DNA from 3 places in the Alicyclobacillus sp. CIJ1 genome. Region 2 is predicted to be linked to each of the others. Evidence: predicted binding sites of a transcription regulator. Region 2 holds the regulator's gene; each other region holds the start of a gene.
The links. Region 2 encodes LexA, which represses DNA repair genes until DNA is damaged. Its sites were predicted from a motif close to CGAACATATGTTCG; they were not measured.
Positions count from the first base shown of each region.

Region 1: the regulator LexA is predicted to act here: its motif matches at 1,362-1,375, upstream of AC27E8_RS03405 (Y-family DNA polymerase).
Region 3: the regulator LexA is predicted to act here: its motif matches at 1,570-1,583, upstream of AC27E8_RS11140 (RpnC/YadD family protein).

Region 1 covers NZ_BAAJPH010000066.1:2,135-5,413, reverse strand. The annotation lists gene AC27E8_RS03410 (helix-turn-helix domain-containing protein) at 120-1,184, opposite strand; gene AC27E8_RS03405 (Y-family DNA polymerase) at 1,646-2,401, shown strand; gene AC27E8_RS03400 (DinB/UmuC family translesion DNA polymerase) at 2,379-2,900, shown strand; gene AC27E8_RS03395 (YolD-like family protein) at 2,897-3,211, shown strand.
Region 2 covers NZ_BAAJPH010000102.1:24,259-27,537, forward strand. The annotation lists gene AC27E8_RS06905 (sugar porter family MFS transporter) at 1-1,205, shown strand, start outside; gene lexA (transcriptional repressor LexA) at 1,294-1,902, opposite strand; gene AC27E8_RS06915 (Cof-type HAD-IIB family hydrolase) at 1,977-2,768, opposite strand; gene AC27E8_RS06920 (glycine--tRNA ligase) at 2,934-3,279, shown strand, end outside.
Region 3 covers NZ_BAAJPH010000124.1:14,107-17,385, forward strand. The annotation lists gene AC27E8_RS11125 (MaoC family dehydratase N-terminal domain-containing protein) at 1-215, shown strand, start outside; gene AC27E8_RS11130 (MaoC/PaaZ C-terminal domain-containing protein) at 212-634, shown strand; gene AC27E8_RS11135 (IclR family transcriptional regulator) at 674-1,447, shown strand; gene AC27E8_RS11140 (RpnC/YadD family protein) at 1,647-2,549, shown strand; gene AC27E8_RS11145 (phosphotransferase family protein) at 2,611-3,279, opposite strand, start outside.

The sequences.
Region 1 (3,279 bases), on a different contig from region 2:
GTGGCCTTCCAAAGCGAGTTGAACAGCATGGAGTTTAAAGTCGTTGTCGTACTTTTGTGTCACGTGGCTCACCTCGAATCGACTTATTCTTACATTCTCGATTCGCCGTGTCCACTGTTTTAACCTAACACCATGAGGAGCTCAGCTCGAATCGGCGTTGTGACGGGAAGCCCTAAGGCCTCGTGCAAACAAGCTTCTGCATCATCCCAGTTCCCGACGGCTAAGGACCACTTGATTCTCTCTTCAAGCAAACGGGCTTTCCATTCGTCATCAGGTACCTCCTCCATGAGTGTTTGGTATTCTCGATGAAAACCATCTACATCATGTTCGATTCGTTTGAGAACCAACCTGTTGTGTCGGACGGCATAAGAAAGGCGAGTATTCTGAAGGGACTCGGTCAAGTTATGAGCTCTGTCAAGTAGCAACGACACATGTTCTGTCAATCCCGAACTCATCTCAGCGGTTGTCCGCCCGATAATCGCCCACGCTTGAAGCTCTGCACTCCCCACGCGTCGCGCAGACTCGGCAGCCGAGACATAATGTCGAACCGCCTTGTCGTGTTCTCCCAAAAGTTCATAAATGCTTGCTAAGTTGATCTGTGTCCGAACCCAACGCTCATCTGAAGGCCCGAGTAGGTGCAGAATGAGCCTGAAGAACGTCTCCGACATCTTTAACTGACCCAACTGGCGAGTGCTCAAAGCCAGACCCCGTAAAATGTCATAGGCGACGTCTCGGTTGTCGTGCAGTCGTGGGTCGACTACAAGGGGAAGCAAAGTTTCGACGGCACATTGGTAACGTTCCAGGTTCACCAAGGTGATACCCCGGTGGGCGTTAATATGGAAATCCCATGTTGTGAAGTGATATGCCTCACACAAGTTGTGCGCTGACTCCCACATCTCCAAGGCGTCTTTCCATCGTCCTTGCCGTTCTGCCTGCTCTGCCTGATGAATGAGAGTCATCATCGCCTTTTGGACGACTTCGTTGTTGGAACCGAAGAAAATATCCACGGTGACTTGTAAACGTTCCGCTAGATAGGCAAGCGTCTCATAGGTCGGCGTCCTGCGGCCACTTTCGTACAAACTGATCAACGCCCTTGAAATGCCGTTCCCCGCCAAATCCGCTTGGGTCAAGTTTCGCTCTTCGCGAAGTCGCCGAAGAATCTCCGGAAAGGATGCATCCAACATACCATCATCCTCTCCACTCTGTTCCGAAACTGGGATGCGGGTGTTCCTGCCGTTACCTTCTTTGTAACCGACACAGCCCAAATTGACAAGAAAAACATGTGCTACGCTGAGTAGCACATGTTACGGAGACAAAAAGCTACGTTGCGTGGAGAAGGCAATCGACATATACCCTCATACAGAACGCATATTCGTAATAGAGGTGTCCCTACGGACCGTCCTACCACCTTACTCCGTCAACTTCTCATCCTCGAACTCATCCAATCGCACATCAACCGCGAACTTTCGCGCCTCAAGGCACAGATGCGCGCGGACGGCTTGCACATCATCGAGCGCCAGGACGGGAACATGGACGTCCGTGTCGAGTTCCGCATCGGTGATCGCTACGACGAAGCGGTGTTCATGCGCAAGATGTTGGAGGCCGAGTCCTCGAGTCGTGCCAAACGGACGGGGATGATCTCGCGATGACGCAGCTCATCTACGGTCTGGTGGATATGCAGAGCTTTTACGCCTCGTGCGAGGTGGCAAGCCGAGAGGAGTATGCGGCCAGGCGCAAGGAGTGCGATGACTCCACCAACCCACCGCTTGTCGTATCCGGTGATCCGGCCAGGCGTTCGGGCATTATCCTCGCCGCGACGCCGACGGCGAAGCGATACGGCGTCGAAAATGCCATGCGCTTGGGAGAAGCGCTCCGGCTGTACCCACGACTCATCGTCGTGCGACCGCACATGGCATTTTATCTGCACGTGTCCGTGCGGATACAGTTGCTCATGCAGCAATGCTTCCCGTTTCAGGAACAGTTCTCGGTCGACGAAGGCTTTATCGCCTTTCCGTACCCATCCACCTTGTTTCCCGACCCGATCGCGGCGGCGCGCAACCTCCAAGCGCGCATTTGGGACCAGTTTCGCATCCGATCGCGCATTGGACTCGCGCCGAATAAGTGGATCGCGAAGATGGCGAACAAAGCCGCCAAGAAGACGCCTGGTGGCATCGTGTGGTGGCGAGAAGAGGACATTCCGACCGTGCTCCATCCCTTGCCCGTCCAGGAGATGTGGGGCCTGAAACGGCGTGCGGAAGTCCTGCGACACAAGTTCAAGTGCGAGACGATCGGCGACGTCGCGCGTCTGCCCGTCGGCGTGCTCAAGGCTGAGTTTGGTGTGGGGCGAGGTCATCCACCGTTGGGCGAATGGGATCGACGTGAGCGACATAAACCCGCATAGTTACTGCGCACCACACAAGGGCTTCTCCCATCGCACGACGCTGCCGCGGGACTTCTACGAACGCAGTGACATCGCGGTCGTCATCCTGGAGTTGCTGGACGAAGTGTGTCATCGTCTCCGGCAGGCGCATCAAGCCGGTCGGCGTGTGGGACTTGGCCTCACCTACGAGGGATTGACGGGCGGGTTTTACCGTGCAAAGACCTTGCCCCGCGCCACAAACGATCCGGGCGAGCTGTACCCTGTGCTCCTGACGCTACTGGACCAACACTGGGACGGTTCCGGTGTGCGCGCCGTGTCGGTGAGTGTGGACATGCTACAGTTCCGTGAGAGCGTCCAGTTGTCACTGTTCGAGAACGTGCCGGCGCGGACACGGTTGTACGAGACGGTAGACGAGATCCGTGCGCGTTTTGGCGAGACGTCGATCATGCGCGCGGTGAGCCTGACACGCGCTGGGCAACTGCGTGAACGGAGTCTGCGAATCGGAGGTCACTACGCATGAACATCCGTGACGGAAACATCTTCGAGGCCATGCGGCTTGTGCTGCCGGAGCATCGCGAACTTATGGCGAAAATCCAGTGTGAACGAGCAAAACGCAAGCGCCCGGTGCTCACCGAGGAGCGCCTGGAGGAGATGCAATACGCGCTCAGTGAGGCGGTTCGTGAGGGACGCGCCATGCGTGTAACGGTGTTTACGCCAGAACGCGATGTGGTGCTCCTTGGCCGCGTGTCGGTGCGCGACCGGGAACTTCGTGTGAGAACCAACGACGGTGAGCAAGTCGTGAGGTTGGAACACGTGATTGAGACCGAATGATGGCAGACACAGGGAACGGGAACGCCGCGTACCTGTGGGTAAGTCCGACAAGCCACACGACTTCAGGA
Region 2 (3,279 bases):
TCGGCGCCATGCTCGGCGTGCTGATTGCGGGCTTCCTCGGCGACTCGTTTGGGAGGAAGAAAGCGCTGTCGGTCGCGGGCGTGATCTTCATCGCATCGAGCCTGATCTCGGCCTTCGCGCCGAGCGTAGGCGTGTTGGTGGCCGGGCGGTTCATCGGGGGCGTCGGCATCGGGCTGGCATCGCTGTTGTCACCGCTCTACATTGCCGAAATCGCACCACCGCGGATCCGCGGGCGATTAGTCGGGTCGAACCAGTTGGCGATTGTGTCCGGGATTTTTATCGTCTACTTTGTGAACGCGGCCATCGTGAGTTCGCATACCACGGCCTGGAACCAGACGACAGGCTGGCGCTGGATGTTTGCCATGGGCGTCATCCCGGCTGTCATCTTCTTCGCGCTGCTGTTCTTTGTGCCGGAGAGTCCAAGGTATCTGATGAAACGGGGACGCGAAGCGCAAGCCATCTCGATTCTGGAACGCGTGAGCGGTCCCGAGCGCGCGCGGTGGGACGCCGAGGAGATTCGCAAATCGCTCGAAGTTGTGCCGGATTCGTTGTTACAGGAACTGTCGCGCCCGGGCATTCGAAAGGCGCTCGGCATCGGCATTGTGCTCGCGATTTTTCAGCAGTTCACGGGCACCAACGCGGTGGGCTATTACGCCCCGATGATCTTCAAGGCGGCCGGCGCAGGCACCAACGCGTCGTTCTACGACACCGTTTGGATTGGCGCCATCAAGGTCATCTTCGTCATTGTGCTCATGCTCATCGTCGATCGCGTCGGAAGAAAGCGGTTGCTTGTGTGGAACGGGATGCTCATGGCGCTCTTCCTCGTCGTCCTCGGCATCGCCTTTTCGCTGCCGCACATGATCACGTGGCTGGTTCTCGCGCTCGTGTTTGCGCACACGATTGCGTATGAGCTTTCCTGGGGCGGCGGCGTGTGGATTGTGTTGTCCGAGATCTATCCGACCGCTATCCGCGGCCGCGCGATGGCTATCGCATCCTTTGCGCTGTGGTTCGCCACGTATCTCGTGGCACAGTTTTTCCCGATTTTGTTGCAGGCGATTGGCGGGACGTGGACGTTTTGGATCTTCGCGCTCTTCTGCATCGCCATGGCCGTCTTCATGCAGCGGGTCGTGCCGGAGACGAGCAAGAAGACGATGGAGAAGATCCAAAGCGACTGGCTCCAGTCGGAGCGAGGACGCTCTCTGTGACCGCCTGACGTATCTCGATGCCTGGTCTTGTAGAGGTGCTCTGAAGATGCGGCGAAGCAAAAGAGGCTTGCGCCGCATGTTTTTCTTTCTATCGGATCTGCCGAAAGATCCCGATGACCTTGCCCAGGATGGTTACGTTCGGAAAGTACAAGGGAGACATCGCGTCGTTTTCTGGTTGGAGGCGCACACGGCCATCCTCCCGGTAAAACCGCTTGATGGTGGCCTCGTCTTCATCAGTCATGGCCACGACGATGTCGCCGTTATCGGCCGACGTCTGCCGCCGAACAATGGCGAGATCTCCATCCAGAATGCCCGCATTCACCATGCTCTCACCGATCACGCGCAGCGCGAAGACCTCATCGCCTTTCGCCACGTCGCGGGGCAAAGGCAAGTATCCTTCGATGTCTTCCAGCGCCGAGATGGGAAGTCCTGCCGTGACGCGACCGACGATGGGAGCGAGCACGACATCCCCCGGTTCCTCGTCGTCCACAAGGAGTTCCAGAGCTCTCGGTTTGGTCGGATCTCGACGCAGATAACCCTTCTGCTGCAGTCGTTCGAGATGCCCGTGAACCGTCGAGCTGGACGCCAACCCGACCGCTTCCCCAATCTCTCGCACCGATGGCGGGTATCCTTTTTCGCGGATGTTTTTTCGGATAAACTCGAGAATTGCGCGTTGACGAGCCGTGAGACCGCTCACCGTTCCCACTCCCTTCGCACCCATTCTACCACGTCGCGCGGGAAGGTGCAAACACGTGTTCGGATAGGGGGATCTCAGATGAGCCCAAGTTCGGCCAAAGCGTCCGCTACGCCGCCCTCGTCGGCGCTTGACGTGACGCGTTTGGCCGCGCGCTTGACCTCGTCATTCGCGTTGCCCATGGCGAAGGAGTACCCCATGGTGCGGAACATGCCGATGTCGTTCCCGCCGTCTCCGATGTGCACGGCGTCCTCAGGTGCGATGCCCAGATACGAGAGGAGGTGCATCGCGCCGATGGACTTGTCGGACTTGCGTCGCTGGAAGTCGACGGCCTGTTCATGCCAGCGGTATACGTAGCATTCGGGGAACTCGCGCTCGAACACGTCGTCCCACTCGGCGGTCATGAATGCGTTCAGCTGAAAGACGCCGATCTCGTCCAGCCGATCGGCCATCCTCGGCTCGCAGGCGATGGGCGGGAAGTCGTAGGACGCGAGGACTGGAAGATATTGCGGTGGAATAGGCCGCAGGCTGAAGGCGTGATCGTGCGTGTGAATGATGGTCTGAATGCCGCGGCGCTCCGCCGCTTGTAGGATGCCGCGAACCACTTCGCGCGAGAAAGGCAGAGCAAAGATTTCTCGATCTCCGGCCTTTACCAAACCGCCGTTAAAATAGATGCCGTATGGGATCCCGAGCGAGGCCTGCACGTGCTGCGCATGAATGACGCTCCGACCCGTGCACACGGCGACCGGAATGTGGTTTTCAATGAGTTTGGCGACCGCCGCGGCGCTTTTGGGCACGATCCGGCCGTTTACAAACAGCGTGCCATCGATGTCGAGAAACACCATTTTGACGCGTTGCTTGGTTTTCACGAACTCTCCCCCCATGCTGCGACCGCTCGCGCCGGTATGAGACCAGTCGGAGTTTCATTATACACAACACCCTGCCAAAATAGGCACAGCGGACGCGCTCCGTTGCGCATACGCGCCGGCCTCGGCTATCATAGCCATATTGAGGACGAGCAGGAGGAACAGTCGATGCAGGTCACAATGGACACGTTGGTGTCGCTCGCAAAGCGGCGAGGCTTTATTTTCCCTGGTTCCGAGATTTACGGCGGATTGGCCAACACGTGGGATTATGGGCCGCTCGGCGCCCAGGTCAAACACAATTTGAAGCGCGCCTGGTGGCGGTTTTTCATCGAGCAAAATCCGTTGAATGTCGGTCTGGATTCGGCCATCCTCATGAATAAGCAGGTGTGGGTGGCGTCTGGACACGTGGCAAACTTCCACGACCCGATGGTGGACTGCCGTCAGTGCAAGGCACGCTTCCGGGCGGATAAACTCATTGAAGAGGCTGCAGAGGCGCAGGGGAAGTCGTTGGTGG
Region 3 (3,279 bases), on a different contig from region 2:
ACGGCGAGATGTTCTACACGTATTACAAGCCCATCCTCGCGGGTGACGTGCTATACGCGAGCTTCGCGCTCACGGACGTGAAGGAACGGTCCGGCAAGCTCGGCCGGATGATCCTGCTCGTCTTCACGTACAAAGTGGAGAACGAAGCCGGCGAACTGGTTCAGGAGGCGAAGTCGACCGTGATCTATCGACCGGAAGGGGGCGGGGCGAAATGACGGCGAAGCGATATCAGCCGGGCGATCACCTCACGCCGCTTACCAAGCCGCCCGTGACCAAGATTCAGCTCGTGAAGTACTCGGGCGCGTCGGGCGACTTCAACCCCATTCACACGGTGGAGGAGTTCGCCAAGGAGGCAGGGCTCGGCGGCGTCATCGCACACGGCATGCTGACGATGGGCTTCGTGGCGCAGATGCTGACGGACGAGATCGGCGAAGAGGGCGATCTGCTGTCGTTCGGCGTCCGGTTCGTTGACATGGTGCGGCCGGGTGATATCATCACCTGTGACGGCGTCGTCCAAGAGGTGAAAGAGGAAGAAGGCTATCAGGTGGTGACGTGTGACGTCTGGGCGCAGAAGTCGCCAGGAGACGTCCGCGTCGTCCAGGGTACGGCGACGTTCCGCAAACCGCTCGCCTGAAGGCGGGCCAGACACTTTTTCGCGGAATGAGGGTGTCCGTTGGACTACCAAGTGCCATCTGTCGCGCTCGCGGCGCGCGTTTTGAAGCTCTTGAGCCGGCACAAGTATCGGCAATCCACGTTGACCGAAATTGCCGAGCGGCTCGGCGTGAACAAGACGACTTGCCTGCGCGTGCTGCGGACGTTGGAGCGCGAGGATTTCGTCTCCTACGATCCGCAGTCGCGCCGCTACAGCCTGGGCCCTTATCTTATCCCGCTCGGCGCTCGGGCGGCAGATCTGAATGACGTCTACGCGCACGCGCTTGCTGAACTGCATCAGGTCGCCGCGCACACGGGCATGACGGCCGTCCTCGTCAAGCGGCTGCGCGACGATCGCGTCATTTACATCGGCTCCGCCGAGCCGCCGGGCGACGGGGTGCGCATCGCGGTGTCCGTGGGGCAGCAGTTCCCCGTGTACGGCGCCGCCTTCGGCCGCTGCTTTCTGGCGTATGACGACGAGTCCACGTGGCGTCGAGTGCTCCGAGAGGGGCTCAAAGCCTACACGCCGAATAGCATCACCGATGAAGAGGAGTACGTGCGCCTCCTCCAGGAAGTGCGCGAAAAGGGGTACGCGGTCTCCCATGGCGAGCTGTGGCCTGGTATTTCGGCAGTCGCGGTGCCGGTCTTCAACCAGCAGAACAAGGTCGATCTCGTCCTCTCCTGCCTCACGATGACGTCGGTCATCCAGGACGAGGACGTGGAGCGGGCGGTGAAGGCGCTCAAGGAGAGCGCCGCCAAAGTCTCGGCGTGGAGCGGATATCAAGGTCGGTCGTAGGCACCCGTTTTGGCGGGTGCCTTTTCAATTGGGGACGGTCCTGCTAACGTCGCAAGCCCATCATAGCGCTTCAGTGTATGGCCTCGATACGCGTGAACAGCAGGAATGTTGCACCCAACAATCGAACATATGTTCTGTAGCGATCAATCCGTTGTTCGCCTTGGGACCCTTCCGTATACTTGAAGAAAGGAGACTTGCGATGTCGAGGCAGGACGCTTTGATGAAAGCATTGACGCGTTCACTATCGGGTGGGGCGCTGGACGCCATCGGCGTGTACGGCGTGGAACTTGTGGAGCCGGTGGAGACCGAATTGCCCGCGAACGTTCTTCGGATGGATCGGGTCTGGCGCACGGCAGCCGGTCATCTGTTTCACCTCGAGTTCCAAGCAACGCGGGAGGCTACACTGCATCGATTTTTGGAGTACGACGCTCGTCTTGCAAACCGAATGCGCTGTCCCATACGGACCGTGGTTCTTTATCACGCGAGCATCTCGAGCGCACCAGAGGAACTGAATATTGGCACAGCGCTGTACCGCGTCGAAAACGTGTTTTTGGCTCACGTGAATGGCGATGAGGCACTCGATGAGGTGGAGCACCACCTCCGGGACGGTCGTTGGGAGCCGCGCGACCGCCTGCGACTTGCGTTGGCCATGAACATGCGCCTGAGCGACCCTTCGCGGGCGTTCGACCGAGTCCTGTCCTTGATCCCTCAGGTGCGCAACCCAAGCGAGCGGGAACTCGTCGTCAGCGCGCTCCTGACGCTCGGGGAACAGGCGCTTTCGGAGGAACAGCGGCTACGTTTAAGAAGGGAGTTGAGAAACATGTATCGCCTGATTGATGAGATCTTTGAGGACGGCCGCAGGGAAGGGCACCTTGAGGGTTTCAAGGAAGGACTGCAAGAGGGCATCGAAAAAGGCATGGAGAAAGGCATGGAGAAAGGCATGGAAAAAGGCATGGAAAAAGGCATCGAGATGGGAACGGAGATGGGCGTTCGCCGAGTCGCGCGAAACATGCTCGAGGCGGGCATGCCGTGCGAGGTCATTGAGCGGGCGACGGGACTCTCTCGCGATGTGATTGAGGCCCTGCGAAAGCAGATGAACTGAACCGAGAGGCCAGTCGGCCGGGCCGGCTGGCCTCTTGACATGTGGGGCGCTGGGATGGGCCTCAGGGGCGGTCGATCTCGGCCCTGGCATGTTCCACAAGCGCCCGGATGCCGTCGCCGAAGCGGGCGAAACGGGCGTCGGACGTCTTGCCCAGCTTGTATCGCACGTAAATCTGCTGCAAGATCACGGCGAGCTTGAACACGCCGAACACATAGTAAAACTTCATGTCGTGGACCGAACGCCCCGTCTCCTGTGCGTACCGCTCCGCCATCTCGCGGCGCGAGTAAAAACCTTCGAGCGTCGTCACGGACGGGAAGAGCGCCTGGAGCGCCGGCGGATCGGACGGCTCGGTCCAGTAGCTCAGCATGACGCCGAGATCGAAGAGTGGATCTCCAACAGTTGCCATTTCCCAGTCTACGATGCCGACAATGTGTTGATACGCCGGCGGGGCAAACAGCATGTTGTTCAGCTTGAAGTCGTTGTGGATGACGGTGACGTCGCGCGATTCCGGGACGTGGCCGCTGAGCCACGCCATGACGGCGTCCGCGTGCGGCACGTCCTCGTCCGTGCGAGACCGGTGGAATCGCTCGATCCACCCGTCGACCTGGCGGCGCAGAAAGCCCTCGGGCTTGCCAAACTGGATGAGACCGGATGCCACCGGGTCCACGGCGTGCAGCTCCGCGAGCGCCTGAATCGCGCGCTCGGAGATGGCCCGCCCCACCTCGGGCGC